DNA from 4 places in the Janthinobacterium sp. EB271-G4-3-2 genome. Region 2 is predicted to be linked to each of the others. Evidence: predicted binding sites of a transcription regulator. Region 2 holds the regulator's gene; each other region holds the start of a gene.
The links. Region 2 encodes sigma-54, which starts transcription at its own class of promoters, with help from an activator protein. Its sites were predicted from a motif close to TGGCANGNAANCTGCTTT; they were not measured.
Positions count from the first base shown of each region.

Region 1: the regulator sigma-54 is predicted to act here: its motif matches at 2,678-2,695, upstream of urtA (urea ABC transporter substrate-binding protein).
Region 3: the regulator sigma-54 is predicted to act here: its motif matches at 2,250-2,267, upstream of IGS55_RS14610 (urease accessory protein UreD).
Region 4: the regulator sigma-54 is predicted to act here: its motif matches at 1,409-1,426, upstream of IGS55_RS02730 (circularly permuted type 2 ATP-grasp protein).

Region 1 is NZ_JACYMG010000006.1:264,909-269,344, forward strand. It holds gene urtB (urea ABC transporter permease subunit UrtB) at 1-1,235, opposite strand, end outside; gene urtA (urea ABC transporter substrate-binding protein) at 1,373-2,626, opposite strand; gene IGS55_RS15210 (DUF4349 domain-containing protein) at 2,824-3,612, opposite strand; gene IGS55_RS15215 (transglutaminase-like domain-containing protein) at 3,628-4,239, opposite strand.
Region 2 is NZ_JACYMG010000008.1:186,070-190,505, reverse strand. It holds gene lptC (LPS export ABC transporter periplasmic protein LptC) at 1-566, shown strand, start outside; gene lptA (lipopolysaccharide transport periplasmic protein LptA) at 592-1,173, shown strand; gene lptB (LPS export ABC transporter ATP-binding protein) at 1,173-1,928, shown strand; gene IGS55_RS18045 (RNA polymerase factor sigma-54) at 1,933-3,411, shown strand; gene hpf (ribosome hibernation-promoting factor, HPF/YfiA family) at 3,481-3,840, shown strand; gene IGS55_RS18035 (enoyl-CoA hydratase/isomerase family protein) at 3,977-4,436, shown strand, end outside.
Region 3 is NZ_JACYMG010000006.1:134,814-139,249, reverse strand. It holds gene IGS55_RS14615 (two-component system response regulator) at 1-2,167, shown strand, start outside; gene IGS55_RS14610 (urease accessory protein UreD) at 2,298-3,164, shown strand; gene IGS55_RS14605 (urease subunit gamma) at 3,177-3,479, shown strand; gene IGS55_RS14600 (urease subunit beta) at 3,501-3,830, shown strand; gene ureC (urease subunit alpha) at 3,832-4,436, shown strand, end outside.
Region 4 is NZ_JACYMG010000001.1:649,256-653,691, reverse strand. It holds gene IGS55_RS02740 (hypothetical protein) at 1-76, shown strand, start outside; gene IGS55_RS02735 (sensor histidine kinase) at 160-1,287, shown strand; gene IGS55_RS02730 (circularly permuted type 2 ATP-grasp protein) at 1,462-2,916, shown strand; gene IGS55_RS02725 (alpha-E domain-containing protein) at 2,910-3,854, shown strand; gene IGS55_RS02720 (transglutaminase family protein) at 3,854-4,436, shown strand, end outside.

The DNA of each region.
Region 1 (4,436 bases), on a different contig from region 2:
CGGTTTTGCGTGACGGCCCGCACGAACAGGCCCAGCCGTGTCTTGTTGAGGATCAGCCACACGGCCACCACGACAAGGACGGCGAAGACGATGATGGCCAGCCGGTTGTACGGCAGCACGAGGCCGCCCAGCACCGTCACGCCGCCCGACATCCAGGCGGGATTGGCCACTTCCACGTTTTGCGCGCCGAAGATCGTACGCACCGTCTGCATGAGGATCAGGCTGATGCCCCAGGTGGCCAGCAGGGTTTCCAGCGGCCGCCCGTACAGCCAGCGGATGACCGTGCGCTCGAGCGCCACGCCCACCAGTCCCGCGACGAGAAAAGCGGCCGGCAGCGCCGCCAGCAGATACGCATCCTGCAGGCCAGGCAGATAGGTGCGGAAGAACAGCTGGCATAAATAGGTCGTGTATGCGCCTATCATCAGCAATTCGCCGTGCGCCATGTTGATGATGCCCATCAAGCCGAAGGTGATGGCCAGCCCCAGCGCGGCCAGCAGCAGCACGCTGCCCAGCGAGATGCCGTAGAACACATTGCCGGCGAATTCCATGCGTGCCACCCGCCCCTTGATCTGGCGCATGGTCTCGATGGCGGCCAGCTGCACGGCTTCGTCGGGCTCGCCTCCCTTCTCGAGCATGGCTTGCAGCACGGGCAGCAAGCGCGCATCGCTGCTGCCCGCCAGGGCCTGCACGGCCTGCTTGCGCGTGGCGGCGTCTGGCGCATGCAGGTTGGCGCTGGCGATCAGCACCTGCAATATCTGCTGGATCTCGCCATCGCTTTCCCGCGCCAGCGCCTTGTGGATCAGGGGAAGCTGCGCCGGATCCACGGATTGCAGCAGCGCCTGCGCGGCGGCCAGGCGGGCGCTGCGCTCCGGCGCCAGCAACTGCAAGCCCGACAAGGCACCCGCCACGGCCGAGCGCAAGCGGTTGTTGACCATGACGCCTTCGCTGCCTTCCGGCAGCGGCACGCTCCGGCCGCTTGCCGGGTCAACCGCCTGCTCGCCGTCGACGAGGTACACCTTGCCATCGGGCGCGGCGTATAAAGTGTCGTCCTGCAACGCCTGCAGCACTTTGGCGGCCTCGGGGGTGGCCAGCGCGGCGATCTGCGCCACGGCGGCAACCCTGGCGTCGGGGTCGTCGCCGGCCAGCGGCTTGAGCAATTCTGGAGCGATGGCGGCCTGCGCCAGCGAGGATAGCAACAGGCAGGCGAGAACCAGCAGTTTGGGGAGAAGCTGCATGTGCGTGGATTCCATGTAGTAAAGCCGATGTCTTGACAGGTATCCTTTCCCCAAAGACAAGGACAGGGGTCGGACCCGCCGGGTCTGACCCCAGCTCTTTGCCTGGGGTTGCGGCGACGAATCGACGCGCAAGCTTTTTACAGCTTCTGCTTGCCCTCATTGCCCTTGATATACGGGCTCCACGGCTGGGCGCGTATCGGTTCCTTGGTTTTCCACACGACATTGAATTGCCCATCGGCCTTGATCTCGCCGATCATCACGGGCTTGTGCAGGTGGTGGTTCGTGGCATCCATGGTCAGGGTGAAGCCCGATGGCGCCTTGACGCTCTGGCCCGCCATGGCGGCGATCACCTTGTCGGTATCGGTCGACTTGGCTTTTTCCACGGCTTGCGCCCACATGTGGATGCCGACATAGGTCGCTTCCATCGGGTCGTTCGTCACGACGGAACCCGCGTTCGGCAGCTTTTGCGCCACGGCATACGCCTTCCACTGCTTGATGAAGGCCGTATTCACGGGGTTCTTGACGGACTCGAAATAATTCCATGCAGCCAGGTGGCCGAGCAGCGGCTTGGTATCGATGCCGCGCAGCTCTTCCTCGCCGACGGAAAACGCGACGACGGGCACGTCCGTGGCTTTCAAGCCCGCATTGCCCAGCTCCTTGTAGAACGGCACGTTCGAGTCGCCATTGATAGTGGAAATGACGGCCGTCTTGCCACCCGTGGAAAACTTCTTGATGTTGGCGACGATGGTTTGATAGTCGGCGTGGCCGAACGGCGTGTAGACCTCGCTGATATCGCTATCCTTGACGCCACGGCTTTTCAGGAAGGCGCGCAGGATCTTGTTGGTGGTGCGCGGATACACGTAATCCGTGCCCAGCAGCACGAAGCGCTTGGCGCCGCCGCCATCCTTGCTCATCAGGTATTCCACGGCCGGGATCGCCTGCTGGTTCGGCGCCGCGCCCGTGTAAAACACATTCTTTTCCAGTTCCTCGCCCTCGTATTGCACCGGGTAAAACAGCAGGCTGTTGAGCTCCTTGAACACGGGTAAAACCGACTTGCGCGACACGGACGTCCAGCAGCCGAACACGACAGCCACTTTATCCTGCGCCACCAATTGTCTCGCTTTTTCCGCGAACAAGGGCCAGTTTGACGCCGGGTCGACGACGACGGCTTCCAGTTTCTTGCCCAGCACGCCACCCTTGGCATTGATCTCGGCGATCGTCATCAAGGCTACGTCCTTCAGCGACGTTTCGGAAATGGCCATGGTGCCCGACAGCGAGTGCAAAATGCCTACCTTGATCGTATCGGCGGCCAAGGCTGCCGGCATGTAAGTGGACGTGGCCAGGGCCAGTGCGCCGGCGGCGGCCGCTTTCAGGATGATGCGTCGTGACATGGGGACTCCTGTGATGGGTTCGTGGGGTCGAGCTGAGCATACGATGTTGTTAAAGCAGAATGCATGCCAGCACGAGCAGGTGTCCGCCATGGTGCACGCGGCGCTCGCCGCACGAAAAAAAACCTGGCTGCACAAGGACTGTGCAGCCAGGTTTCAAATTGCCGTAAAACGGTGCGCCGGACGCAACAATCCCGGCATCAATCCTTGCGCGGCACGCCTCTCAAGCGGCGCCAGCCCTTGCGTCCCAGCGGGAACAGCAGCATGAAGGCGATCAGCCACGGCAGGATGTAGGCCATGGCCGTGATGGCGTTGGCCACGCCTTCCGATAGGTTGTCCGTGAAATTGCCCAGCGCGCGCTTGACGGGGCGCCAGAACGATTGCTTGCCTTCGGCGCTGATGGCCACGTTCAGCAAGTCCGTGTCGATGCGCTGCATCAACAGCGCGTCGGCCGCCGTCGCCTGCTCCAGCTCCACTTGCACGGTGGCCAGTTCCTTGGTCACCTTGATCAGGGCGTCGACATTCGCGCCCGAGCGCTTTTCCAGATCTTGCAATTGCGCCTGGTATTGCTTGAGCATCTCCAGGCGCTTCTTGCTGTCCAGCACAGGACGGCCCAGGTCTTCCACCTTGGTGCCCTGGCTCGTGACGTCGCCTTCGGCCGCGACCAGCGCGACGAGCTTTTTGATGCCGGCCGGCTTGGCGCGCATGCTGATGCGCGCATGCACGTAGCGGCCGCTGTCTAGGCTGGAATCGAGCAGCAAGCAGCCGTTTTCCGTATCGGCCTTGCAGGCGGCAACGACTTTTTCATACAGGGGCCGCACTTGCGCCTCGTGCGTATCGACGCTGACATTATGTTCATAGGCTAGAAACTCGCTGCCCTTTTCCTTGCCTTCGAGACGCGCGGCGCTCGATTGCCCGCCGCTTTCGCCCTTGCCGCCGCAACCGGCCAGCAACATCAGGCCGATCAGACCTACATACACTTTTTTCATGATTTCTTTCCTGAATTATTTTTGCAGCGGCAACAATGCGATATCGGGCAAGTGCGCCGCCACGTCCTGCACGGTGGCGTATTGCGTTAGCGACGCCACCACCTGCGGCAGCGGTTCCGCCCAGATTTCCGGCAAGTCGCGTTCCTCGGGCGCCAGCACGGGAAAGGCCAGTTGCTCGCGTGGCGGCGTGAAGGCGGCATCGACGCCGGGCTTGTTGCCGCGCGCATCGATGCGGTACCAGCCAGAATCCTGCAGATACACGGCGTTCAAGCCATGCAGGCAGAACGGCGGACCCACTTCCCCGACGGCCAGGCGCTGGTAGCACAGGCCGGCGGGAATGCCATTGGCGCGCAGCAGCGCGGCCAGCAGATGGCTCTTCGCATAGCAATAGCCGGTGCCATGCTGCAAGACGTCGGAAGCGCGGCAAGTGACGGGATTGCGCTGGTAATCCCAGCTGTGGGCCACCTCGTCGCGCACGAAGGCAAAGCAGCGGGCCGCGATGGCCGCGTCGCCCACGGCACCTGCCGCCAGTGCGGCCGCCTTGGCGCGCACGGCCGGATGGTCGCTGTCGATGTAGGTGCTGCTGGCTAGATATATGGAAAAGTCGGGGGAACAGTCGGTAGGCATGGCATAAAGGCAATGCGAAAAGATAATGCGCGATTTTAGTCGAAGCGGCGCAACATTCACCGTTTCTTTGCGCAGGAACAAAGAAAATCCACGCGCCGGGCCAGCTGCGCGGGGGCCGGCGACTTTGGCGGCGGCCCGGTAGCTGGTATCATGCGGGCAAACGCAGCCGGCCCTATAGGCCCGGCACAAGCACTACC
Region 2 (4,436 bases):
TGCTGGGCGCGGTTGTTGTCGCGCTGGCCAGCTTTTGGCTGCTCGAAGTGATGAACAAGAATAGCCAGGATATCAAGGCCAGCAAGCATCTGGATGAGCCCGACTATTTCATCACCAATTTCAGTCTGGTGCGCATGGATCTGACGGGTAAGCCCAGCTATATCGTGTCGGGCAACAAGCTCACGCATTATCCGCTGGACGATTCGTCCGATATCGACCAGCCCTTCGTGCGCAAGCTCACGCCCGGCATGCCGCCGTTGAACATGAATGCGGAACTGGCGCATATCGACCAGGACAATACCCGGCTGCAACTGCACCGCAAGGTCGTGATCGACCGCGCGGCCAGTCCGAAGGCGCAGAACCTGACGGTCAGGACGGAGGCGCTGACGGTGTTTCCGGACGAGGAAAGAATGGAAACGGACGTGCCTGTCGATATCCTGACGGGCACCTCGCGCCTCAATGGCATCGGCATGAAGGCCAATAACGCCACCGGCGTGGTGGAAGTGCAGAATGCGCTGCGCATGGTCCTCCCGCCGAAACCGCGCCCGGCCGCGGCGGCACAATGACAGAATGAAACAAGGAAACCCTACTATGAAGAATATCTTGCTGTTGACCGTATTTTCGCTGGCCATCATGGGCGTGGCGCATGCCGAGAAGGCCGATTCCGAGAAGGAAGCCGTCATCACGGCACGTAGCGGCCACGTCGATGACGTCAAGCAAGTGCGTACCCTGACGGGCGACGTCGTGCTGGTCAAGGGCACCCTGACCATGAAGGCGGGCCGGGCCCTGATCACGGAAGACCCGCAAGGCTACCAGTTCATCACCTTCTGGGCCGATCCCGGCAAGCTGGCCACCTTCCGCCAGAAGCGCGACGGCGCGGGCGACCTGTGGGTCGAAGGCGAGGCGGAGCGCGTGGAATACGACAACAAGACGGAAGTGGTGAAACTGTTTTCCAAGGCCAAGCTGACGCGCCTGGAAGGCACGAAAGTGACCGACGTGGCCAATGGCGCCTTCATCTCGTATGACAGCCGCCAGGAAGTATTCAAGATGGAAAATTCCGACAGCGGCACCAGCACCTCCGATGGCGGCAGCGTGCGCATGGTGATCCAGCCGAAGACCAAGGCGCCCCAAGCGGAGAAAGCGCCGGCCACGCCTGCGCCAGGAAAGAAATAATGGACAATACTCGTTGCGGCAGCACCCTGATCGTTCGCGGTCTGCAAAAAACCTATGGCAAGCGGCAAGTCGTGCATGATGTCTCGCTGCAAGTCGAATGCGGCGAAGTGGTGGGTTTGCTGGGTCCGAACGGCGCCGGCAAGACCACCTCGTTCTACATGATCGTCGGCCTGGTGCCGTCGGACGGCGGCAGCATCGACATCAGCGGCGTGGACATTTCCAGCCTGCCGATCCACCGCCGCGCGCAGATGGGCTTGTCCTATCTGCCGCAGGAAGCGTCCGTCTTCCGCAAGCTGACGGTGGAAGACAATATCCGCGCCGTGCTGGAAATCCAGACCGTCGAAGGCCGTCCTTTGAAGAAGGCCGAGATCGAGGAGCGCCTGGATAAACTGCTGGCCGATTTGCAGATTGAAAAGTTGCGCGAGAACCAGGCCCTGTCCCTGTCGGGCGGCGAGCGCCGCCGCGTGGAAATCGCCCGCGCGCTGGCCACCGATCCCCGTTTCGTGCTGCTCGACGAACCGTTCGCCGGCGTCGATCCGATCGCCGTGATCGAGATCCAGCGCATCGTGCGCTTCTTGAAGGAGCGCAATATCGGCGTGCTGATCACCGATCATAATGTGCGCGAGACGCTGGGTATTTGCGACCGTGCCTACATCATCAACCAGGGCTCGGTACTGGCGTCGGGACGCCCCGACGACATCATCGCGAACGAGTCGGTACGCCGGGTCTATCTGGGCGAACACTTCCGCATGTAAGCCAATGAAACAATCATTGCAGCTGCGCACTTCGCAGCACCTGGCACTGACGCCGCAGTTGCAGCAATCGATACGCCTGTTGCAATTGTCGACCCTGGAATTGCACCAGGAGCTCGAGCAACTGCTGACGGACAATCCCTTGCTCGAGCGCCTCGATGACCCGCTCGACCGTTCGCTGCGCCTGCTGTCCGACGGGGCCTTGAGTTCCACGGCCGCGCCGGCCGAAGCGCCGCCCCAGCCGCCAGGCCAGGAGGCGCCTGCCACGCCGGCCGAAGCGGAAACCTTTGACGGCGAGGCGGGCGAGGGCCCGGCCGCCGCGGACGGCGGCGACAGCGACTGGAGCGAGGCGAGCCGGGGCAAGGCGCCCGACGACGAAGATTCGCGCCCGCAACTCGAAGCCCATCACTGCACCTTGCGCGAACACCTGATGGAGCAGATGCGCGTGACGGTGCTCGAGTTGCGCGACCGCGCGCTGGTCGAGCTGATCATCGACGCGCTCGACGACAATGGCTACCTGGAAGAGACGCTCGACGACATCCTGGCGCGTCTGCCGGAAGAGCTGGAAATCGATGCCGACGAGATGCGCACGGCCTTGTCGCTGCTGCAAAGTTTCGATCCGCCCGGCGTGGGCGCGCGCAATGCGTCCGAATGCCTGGCGCTGCAAATCAAGCGCTTGCCGCACATTGCCATGGTGACGCGGCGCATGGCCCTCGTCATCGTGGAAAAGCACCTGGCCTGGTTTGCCCAGCGCGATTTCAACAAGCTGAAAAAAGCCCTCGACTGCGACGATGAAGACCTGCGCGAAGCACAGACGGTGATTCGCCAGTGCAATCCGCATCCGGGCGCCGTATTCGCCTCGGACGTGTCCGATTACGTGGTGCCCGACGTCGTCGTCAAGCGCGCGCGCAATGGCTGGCAAGTGACCCTGAACAACGACGTCATGCCGCGCCTGCGCGTCAATGCCATGTATGCCAACTTGCTCAAGCAGGGCAAGGGCGAGGGCGCCATGGGCGCACAGTTGCAGGAAGCCAAGTGGCTGATCAAGAATATGCGCCAGCGTTTCGACACGATCCTGCGCGTGGCACAGGCGATAGTAGAAAGACAAAAGAACTTTTTCTCGCACGGAGCCGTTGCCATGCGCCCCCTTGTGCTCCGTGAAATAGCTGATACACTGGGTTTACACGAGAGTACTATCTCGCGGGTAACAACTCAAAAGTACATGCTGACCCCGCACGGCATGTTCGAGTTGAAATATTTCTTTGGTAGCCACGTCGCCACCGAAGCGGGGGGCGAAGCGTCATCGACGGCGATACGGGCATTGATCGTGCAACTGACAGGAGCAGAAGACCCTAAAAATCCTTTATCCGACAGTAAGATTGCGGACATGCTGGGGGAACAAGGCATGGTGATTGCGCGACGTACTGTTGCCAAATACCGGGAAGCGTTGAAAATTCCGCCAGTGAGCCTGCGTAAGTGTTTGTAAGTTTTTTTCGGTTCCTCTGCGGGCCGGATAGGATGGACCGCACGAACCCGATCATCTTTAGGAGTGTGTATGAATCTCACCATCAGCGGACATCATCTCGAAGTGACACCAGCCATCCGTGAATACGTACAAACGAAGCTGGAGCGCGTGAAACGTCATTTCGATCAAGTTATCGATATCGCCGTGATTCTGACCGTGGATAACCTCAAAGAGAAAGAAAAACGTCAAAAGGCCGAAGTCAACCTGCGTTTAAGTGGCAAAACTGTCTATGTGGAAAGCCTGGCACAAGACCTGTATGCCGCGATCGATGCCCTGATCGACAAGCTCGATAGGCAAGTGATGAAATACAAAACCAAAGTGCAAGGGCACGGTAAAGAGGCGATCAAGCATCTGCCAGACAGCTCGGAAGAAGAATTCGCCCCCGCCTAAGCGGCCCGCGACTTTCAACCGGTTGTGATCAACTAAGGGCGCACATTGCGCCCTTTTTTGCGCCCGTACCTTTTGAACGCAATGTTCCCCGCGCAGGCGCTAGAATGTTTGTACTTTCACTTCTTTCACGCCTGCCATGAGCGACTTCGTCCAGACTTCCATCCGCAACCGCACGGGGCATATCGTGCTCGACCGTCCGAAGGCCTTGAATTCCCTGTCGCTGGAGATGGTGCGCGCCCTGAGCGCGGCCCTGCTGGCCTGGCGCGACGATCCGCAGGTGGACGCCGTGGTGATCCGCTCGAGCAGCGAGAAAGCCCTGTGCGCCGGCGGCGACATCCGTTTCTTTTACGATGCCGGCCTGGCCACGCCGCAAGGCGGCAGCGCCTTGCTGGAAGATTTCTTTACGGAAGAATACGCGTTAAATCATGTGATTCATTTCTATCCGAAACCGTATATCGCCGTGATGGATGGCGTGGTGATGGGCGGCGGCATGGGCGTGGCGCAAGCCGGGCCCGGCAACCGCTTGCGCATCGTCACGGGCCGCACGCGCATGGCCATGCCTGAAGTCAATATTGGTTTGTTTCCCGATGTGGGCG
Region 3 (4,436 bases), on a different contig from region 2:
TGAAGATACGCCGGCTTCGCTGAAGCTGTTGAGCGATTTGCTGGGCGGCGCCGGCTATGCCGTGCGCCAGGCGCCGAACGGTGAACTGGCCCTGTGGACGGCCCAGGCGCGCCCGCCCGAGCTGATCCTGCTCGACGTGCGCATGCCCGGCCTCGACGGCTTTGAAGTGTGCCGCCGCCTGAAGGAGATACCGTCCCTGCGCCAGGTGCCGGTGATCTTTCTGTCGGCCCAGTACGATACGGACGACAAGGTGCGCGGCTTTGCGCTGGGCGCCGTCGATTTCATCGCCAAACCCTTCCAGGCCGAGGAAATCCTGGCCCGCACGGACGCCCACGTGCGCCTGGCGCGGGCGCAGCTGCAGCTGGCGCAGGAGCGCGCCAACCTGGAACGCAGGGTGGCCGAACGCACGGCCGAACTGGAGCAAGTGGCCAGCACCCTGGCGCGCGAAGTGCAGATCCGCCGCGCCAATGAAGAATTGCTGCGCCTGTCGGGCCAGGTCTTCGAAGCGACCCAGGACGCCATCCTGATCACCGATGCGGCTGGCGTCATCGTCACGGCCAATCCCGCCTTTACGCGCATCACCGGCTACGCGGCGCAGGAAGTGGTGGGCACGGACATCATGCGCCTGCATGCCGAATACACGGGCGAAGCGGTGCTGCTGGCCCTGCGCCAGGGCTTGCGCAGCAGCGGCTGCTGGTCGGGCGAGGTGCAGACGCGGCGCAAGAGCGGCGACACCTATCCCTGCCTGCTCAGCGTCTCCACCGTGCACGGGCCCGACGGCGCCGTCGTCAACTATATCGGCGTCTTCCTCGACATCAGCGAGCGCAAGGCCGAGCAGCATCTGATCGATTTCCTTTCCTACCACGATGCGCTGACCGGTTTGCCGAACCGCGTGCTGCTGCGCGAGCGCTTCGAACAGGCGCGCGCGAACGCCGCGCGCGACAGCCAGCAGGTGGTGCTGATGTGCCTCGACCTGGACCGCTTCAAGAACATCAACGATTCGCACGGCCAGGCCGTCGGCGACAAGGCGCTGCAAGTGGTGGCGCGTTTCCTGTCCGGCTGCGTGCGCGAAGGCGACACGGTGGTGCGCCAGGGCGGCGACGAATTCCAGATCCTGCTGCAGGACGATGCCCTGCTGGGGCGTACCCTGGGGCTGGCGCAAACCATCCTGGCCGGCCTGCGCGAGGAACTCAGCGTCGATGGCGAACGCCTGGCGCTGACGACGAGCATCGGCATCGCGATGTGCCCGGCCGACGGCGACAGCCTCGACGACGTGCTGCGCCACGCCGACACGGCCCTGGTGCGCGCCAAGGAAATGGGGCGCGACCATTACGCCTTCTTCACGGAGCGCATGGGCAGCGATATCCGCGCCCGCCTGGCGATGCAGCAGCAGTTGCGCGGCGCCATCTGCCGCGATGAATTCGAAGTGCACTACCAGCCGCAGATGTGCTTGCGCACGGGCGCCTTGCTGGGCGCGGAAGCCCTGCTGCGCTGGGATAATCCGGTACTGGGCAAGGTGCCGCCCGGCCTGTTCATCGCGCTGGCCGAGGAATACGGCTCGATCACGGCCATCGGCGAATGGGTGCTTGAAAGCGTGTGCGCGCAAATCCGCGCCTGGCACGACGCTGGCCTGGGCAGCATCAAGGTGGCCGTCAATCTGTCCGGCAAACAGTTCGCGCAAGACCGCACGGTGCCTTTCGTCGAGGCGGCCTTGCGCAAATACGGCATCGCGCCCGCCTGCCTCGGCATCGAGATCACGGAAAGCACGGTGATGGGCGACCCGGACAAGGCCGTGGCGGCCCTTACGCGCCTGAAGGATATCGGCGTGGGTATTTCGCTCGACGATTTCGGCACCGGCTATTCCAGCCTCGGCTACCTGAAACGCTTTCCCATCGACGTGCTGAAGATCGACAAATCCTTCGTCGACGACGTCACCACCAGCAGCAGCGACGCGGCCATCGCCCGTTCCGTCATCTCGCTGGCGCACAACCTCGACATGCGCGTCATCGCAGAAGGCGTGGAAACGCGCGAACAGGTCGACTTCCTGACGGAACACGGCTGCGATGAAATGCAGGGCTATTTTTTCAGCCGCCCCCTGGCCGCGGAAGCCTTCACGGCCTTGCTGCGCGAACGGCGCACCCTGGCCGTGACAGTGGCTGCGGCCTAAGCGCCGCGGTGCGGCAGATGCACCATGCCGGTGCGCCCGCCGCAGCGCGGTGCACGATTCTCACTTTTCCTTCCCCTGACGCTGGCACATATCCTGCTTAGGTAATCGCTTATTTACGCGATTGCCCCGCATGCCAGACAGCACCCGACCAGTCACGCCTTTACCAGCCAGCGCACACGGCGCATGGCAGGCGCAGCTGCGCCTGGGCTTTGCCTTGCATGATGGCGTCAGCCGCCTCGTCGAGCGCACGCACAGCGGCCCCCTGCGCGTGCAAAAGCCCCTGTACCCGGAAGGCGGCGCCGTCTGCCACGCCATCATCATCCATCCGCCCGGCGGCGTCGTGGGCGGCGACCAGCTGGCCGTCGACGCCACGGTGGGCGAGGGCGCGCACGCCTTGCTCACGTCGCCGGGCGCCGCCAAGTGGTACCGCGCCAACGGCCACGTCTCGGGCCAGCACATCGTGCTGCACGCCGGTAGCGGCGCGGCCATCGAGTGGCTGCCGCAGGAAAGCATTTTTTTCGACCAGGCGTGCGTGCGCCTGCGCCACGAGGTGGAACTGGCGCAGGACGCCCGCTACATCGGCTGCGACATCGTCTGCCTGGGCCGCAGCGCCTCGGGCGAAGTTTTCAATACGGGCAGTATCAGCCAGCAGGTGCGGATCCGCCGTGGCGGCAAGCTGCTGTGGTGGGAGCAGGGTGTGCTGGCCGCCGACGGCGCGCTGATGGCCAGTCCGCTGGGCTTGGCGGGCCACACGGTGTGCGCCACCCTGATCGCAGTCGGCATGCCAGTTGCGCCGGCCGTGCTGGCGGCCGTGCGCGGGATCGCCGTGCCGGCCGGCGCCGCGTTTGGCGCCACGCACATGAAATCGCTGGTGGTGGTGCGCCTGCTGTGCGGCGACAGCGAGGCGGCGCGCCGCATCATGCTGGCCGCATGGCAGCTGCTGCGCCCCGCCATGCTGGGACGCGACGCCGTCGTGCCTCGCATCTGGAACACTTGAAGAAGGAAGAACATGGACCTGACTCCCCGCGAAAAAGACAAGCTGCTGATTTTTACGGCCGCGCTGCTGGCCGAACGGCGCCTGGCGCGCGGCTTGAAATTGAATTATCCGGAAGCGGTGGCCCTGATCAGCGCCGTCATCATGGAAGGCGCGCGCGACGGCAAGTCGGTGGCGCAGCTGATGTCGGACGGTACCAAGATACTCTCGCGCGCCGACGTCATGGACGGCATCGCCGAGATGATCCCCGACATCCAGGTGGAAGCGACCTTCCCCGATGGCAGCAAGCTGGTGACAGTCCACCACCCGATACCGTAGTTTTTTGAGAAGGAGCCCCTCATGACCCCAGGCGAATACCAATTGGAAGAAGGCGAAATCAGCTTGAATGCCGGGCGCGCCACGGCCACCGTGGTGGTGGCCAACCGGGGCGACCGGCCGATACAGGTCGGCTCGCACTTCCACTTTTTTGAAGTCAATCCGGCGCTGGCCTTCGAGCGCTGGCGCGCCTACGGCATGCGCCTGAACATCACGGCCGGCACGGCCGTGCGCTTCGAGCCTGGCCAGCAGCGCACGGTGGAACTGGTGGCGCTGGCGGGCGAGCGCAAGGTCTACGGCTTCAACGGCGAAGTGATGGGCGAACTGCAAGACACTCCACCGGGAAAGGATTGAGATGGCCAGCATTCCCCGCAGCGCATATGCCGAGATGTTCGGCCCCACCAAGGGCGACCGTATCCGCCTGGCCGACACGGAACTGTTCATCGAGATCGAGCATGACTATGCGATCTACGGCGAAGAGGTGAAATTCGGCGGCGGCAAGGTGATCCGCGACGGCATGGGCCAGTCGCAGCGCTGCGCGGCCGAGGTGATGGATACCGTCATCACGAATGCCGTCATCCTCGACCACTGGGGCATCGTCAAAGCCGATATCGGCTTGAAAAACGGCCTGATCTTCGGCATCGGCAAGGCGGGCAATCCCGACATCCAGCCCGGCGTCACTTTGGCCATCGGCGGCGCCACCGAGATCATCGCCGGCGAAGGCATGATCGTCACGGCCGGCGGCGTCGACACGCACATCCACTTCATCTGCCCGCAGCAGATCGAGGAAGCGCTGATGAGCGGCGTGACCACCATGCTGGGCGGCGGCACGGGACCGGCCGTGGGCACGGCCGCCACCACCTGCACGCCGGGACCGTGGCATTTGCACGCGATGCTGGCGGCGGCCGACGCCTTCCCCATGAACCTGGGCTTCATGGGCAAAGGCAACGTCAGCCTGCC
Region 4 (4,436 bases), on a different contig from region 2:
CTTTTCGCTGGAGCAATGGGATACGGCCCTCGGTCATTTGAGCGCCGTCATGACAGGCGCCGACGCGGCAAATTGAACACCCCCCGCATGCCGAATTGGAGGATACTTTAGCTCCCCGGCCGCACCGCGCGGATGCCGAGCTGTCGATGGAGAGCTGCGATGACCTATGCCTCTGACCAGAAAATGCATGTACTGGACATGCCCGCGCGCACGCGGCGCATCTTCAGCATGCGCGATGCCGTGCTGACGCAATGGGAACACGAGGTACGCGCCAAGGTACGCGGCGCCGATGCCCTGCTGACACCCATATTGATCAATACCTTGCCCGCCTTCTTCGACAACCTGGCCGAAGCGCTGACGCCAGGCTATCCGCGCGACGATGCCACCGGCAATACCAACGCCCCGGCCGTGCACGGCAACGAACGGGCGCGCATGACCAGCTATGGCCCGGAACAGGTGATCCAGGAATACCAGATCTTCCGCGACTGTTTCGCCGATGCGGCCCTCGAAGCGGGCGTGCCGCTGCGGCGCCGCGACTGGCAGGTGATCAATGCCTCGATCGATACGGGTATACGCGAAGCCATCCTGGAATTTACCGCCATGCATGAAAGCTTCCAGCGACGCATCGCGGCCGGGCTGTCGCACGACATGCGCAATCCCCTCTCCGTCATGCTCAACAGCGCCCAGCTGCTGCAACGGTGCCCACAGCAGCTCGACGTGCCGGCCCTGGCGTCGAAAATCATCGAACACGGCAAGCGCCTCGACGAAATGATCCAGGAATTGCTTGATACGCTCAGCTACCACCGGGGGCAAAAGCTGCCGCTGGTCCTGCATCGCTTCGATATCCTGCCGCTGGCGCAAAAGGTGGGCGACAGCGTCAATACCGGCCATCCGGGCAAATGCCTGGTGACGGGCGCGTCCGTCACCGGCTGGTGGTGCGAAAATTCGCTGCGCCGCGCCCTGGAAAACCTCGTGGGCAATGCCCTCAAGTACGGCGACGACGGCCCCATCCATATCCACATCAACACCCTGCGCGAACGCATGATACTCACCGTGCACAACACGGGCAGCACCATCGCCCCGGAGCAGACCGAGCGCATCTTCGAATACCTGCGCCGCGAACACCAGGGCAGCGCGCTCGGCTGGGGCATCGGCCTGCCCTTCGTGCAAAACGTGGCGGAAAGCCATGGCGGCAGCGCGCTGGTCGACAGCGCGCCGGAAACGGGCACCACGTTTACCATCGACCTGCCCATCGACTGCCGGCCCTTCGTCACGCCGGACGCCTGACTTCACCATCCAGCGCCCCATCCGCCTGCAAAATCGCTGCCGTAGCGCACCAAAGCGGTGCGGATGACGGTGTTACGCCACAAAAATGGTCATTCTTTACATACTTTCGGGTACGCGGCACTGGCACGATTTCTGCTGAGCTATAGTCAGACACGGCTCAAGGGAAATCACAACATGGCAAATTTTTTCAATGAAATGACTGCAAATGAAGTGGGTACGGACAGCAAGGTACGTGAACACTATCGTGAATTCAGCAACTGGCTGGAGCAGCAATCCCCCGAGACCATCGCCCGCAAGCGGGCCGAAGCCGACCTGACGTTCCGCCGGGTCGGCATCACGTTCGCCGTCTACGGCGACGATGCCGGCACGGAACGCCTGATTCCGTTCGACACCATCCCGCGCATCATCCCCGCCGCCGAATGGGCGCAGATGCAGACGGGCCTGGTGCAGCGCGTGCAAGCCTTGAACATGTTCATCCATGATATTTATCATGAGCAAAACATCATCAAGGCCGGCATCATTCCCGCCGAGCAAATCTACAAGAATGCCCAATACCGCCCGGAAATGCAGGGCATTGCCGTCGCCTCCGACATTTACGCCCACATCGCCGGCGTCGACATCGTGCGCGCGGGCCAGGGCGAATTCTATGTACTGGAAGACAATCTGCGGGTGCCGTCCGGCGTATCCTACATGCTGGAAGACCGCAAGATGATGATGCGGCTGTTCCCGGAACTGTTCGCGCGCAACCGCATCGCGCCCGTCGACCATTACCCGGACATGCTGCTCGACAACCTGCGCTCCGTCGCGCCCATGGGCGTCGATGACCCGACGGTCGTCGTCATGACGCCCGGCATGTACAACTCCGCCTACTTCGAGCACGCTTTCCTGGCCCAGCAGATGGGCGTGGAACTGGTCGAAGGCAAGGATTTGTTTGTCAACGACAATTCCGTCTACATGCGCACCACGCGCGGGCCCAAACGCGTCGACGTCATTTATCGCCGCGTCGACGACGATTTCCTCGACCCGCTGGCCTTCCGCTCCGATTCCTCGCTGGGCGTGCCGGGCCTGCTGTCCGTGTACCGCGCGGGAAGAGTCACCCTGGCGAACGCCATCGGCACGGGCGTGGCCGACGACAAGTCGATCTACCCCTTCGTGCCGGACATGATCAAGTTTTACCTGTCGCAGGAACCGATCCTCAACAACGTGCCCACCTACCAGTGCCGCAAGGCGGCCGACCTGTCCTACGTGCTGGCCAACCTGGCGAAACTCGTCGTCAAGGAAGTGCATGGCGCGGGCGGCTACGGCATGCTGGTGGGGCCCGCGTCGAGTCTGGCGCAGATCGAGGACTTCCGCCAGCGCCTGCTGGCCAATCCGGACGGCTACATCGCCCAGCCGACCCTGGCCCTGTCCGCCTGCCCCACGTATGTCGATGCCGGCATCGCACCGCGCCACATCGATCTGCGCCCGTTCGTGCTGTCGGGCAAGACCATTTCCATGGTACCGGGCGGCCTGACCCGCGTGGCGCTGGGCGAAGGCTCGCTGGTGGTCAATTCCTCGCAGGGAGGCGGCACCAAGGATACCTGGGTACTGGAAGCCACATCCGCCTTTGCAGGAGAGAAAACATGCTGAGCCGCACTGCCGATCATTTGTTCTGGATGGCCCGCTACACGGAGCGGGCGGAAAACACGGCGCGCATGCTCGACGTCAACATGCAAACGTCCATGCTGCCCCAGTCCGAGCAGGACGCGGAGCAAGGCTGGCGCGCCACCTTGGGCATTTCCGAGCTGCAAAGCGCGTACGACCACCAATATGGCCACTTTCATACGCGCGACGTGCTCGACTTCATGGTGCGCGACCCGAACAACCCCTCGTCCATCCTGGCCTGCCTGACGGGCGCGCGCGAAAACGCCCGCGCCGTGCGGGGGACGTTGACGACGGAAGTGTGGGAAATCCAGAACGCCACCTGGCTCGACATGCAGAAGCGCCTGAAAAGCAATCTGCTGGAAACGGACCCCAGCGCCTTCTTCGAATGGGTCAAATACCGCTCGCACCTGTCGCGCGGCGTAACTCTGGGCACCATGCTCAAGGACGAAGCCATCCACTTCATTCGCCTCGGCACTTTCCTGGAGCGGGCCGACAACACGGCGCGCATCCTCGACGTGAAGTTCCACGGCGCGCGCGACACCTCGAAAGACATCAACCAGCGCGACTTTTACTACTGGGCGGCCCTGCTACGCTCCGTTTCCGGCTTCGAAATCTACCGCAAGGTGTACCGTGACGTGATCACGCCGGCGCGCGTGGCGGAATTGCTGATGCTGCGCGGCGACATGCCCAGGTCCCTGCTTGCCTGCATGGATGACGTGGTGGAAAATCTGAAACATATCCGCAACGACGTGTCGGCCGATACGGAGCGGTTCGCCGGCAAGCTGCATGCGGAACTGAAATTCGGCCATATCGACGACATCATGAAGGCGGGCTTGCACCATACCTTGACGGAGTTTCTGGAAAACATCTATGAGCTGGGCAACCGGGTCAGCCGCGACTTCCTCGTTCCCCTGGCGGCCTGATGCAGCTCACCATCCGCCACGCTACCCACTACGCCTACAGTGCACCGCTGGCCTATACCATCCAGCAGCTGCACCTGACGCCGCGTATCGAGCCGCAGCAGCGGGCCCTGTCCTGGCAAATCACGACGCCGGGCCAGTGCCACGCCTATACGGATGCCTACGGCAATCTGTCGCACATGCTGACCATTAACGGCAGCCATCAATCGCTGAGCCTGGTCGCCCAGGGCGTGGTGGAAACCATCTACCCGCACAAGGGGCGGCTGAACCTGGTCGATACCCTGTCGCCGCTGTTGTTTACCATGCCGACGCCGCTGACGCAGGCCAACCCCGCCATTGTGGAACTGACGGCCGCCAGCCTGCCGGACCGCCGCGTGACGGCCGGCACGGGCCATTTGCTGCGCCTGGCCGAGCACATCGTCGGCAAGGTGGCCTATGAAAGCGGCGCCACCATGGTCACCACCACGGCCGGCGACGCCCTGGCCCTGGGACGCGGCGTGTGCCAGGACCACGCGCACCTGTTCCTCGCCTGCTGCCACGCCTGGGGCATCCCGGCCCGTTATGTGTCCGGCTATATCGACCCGG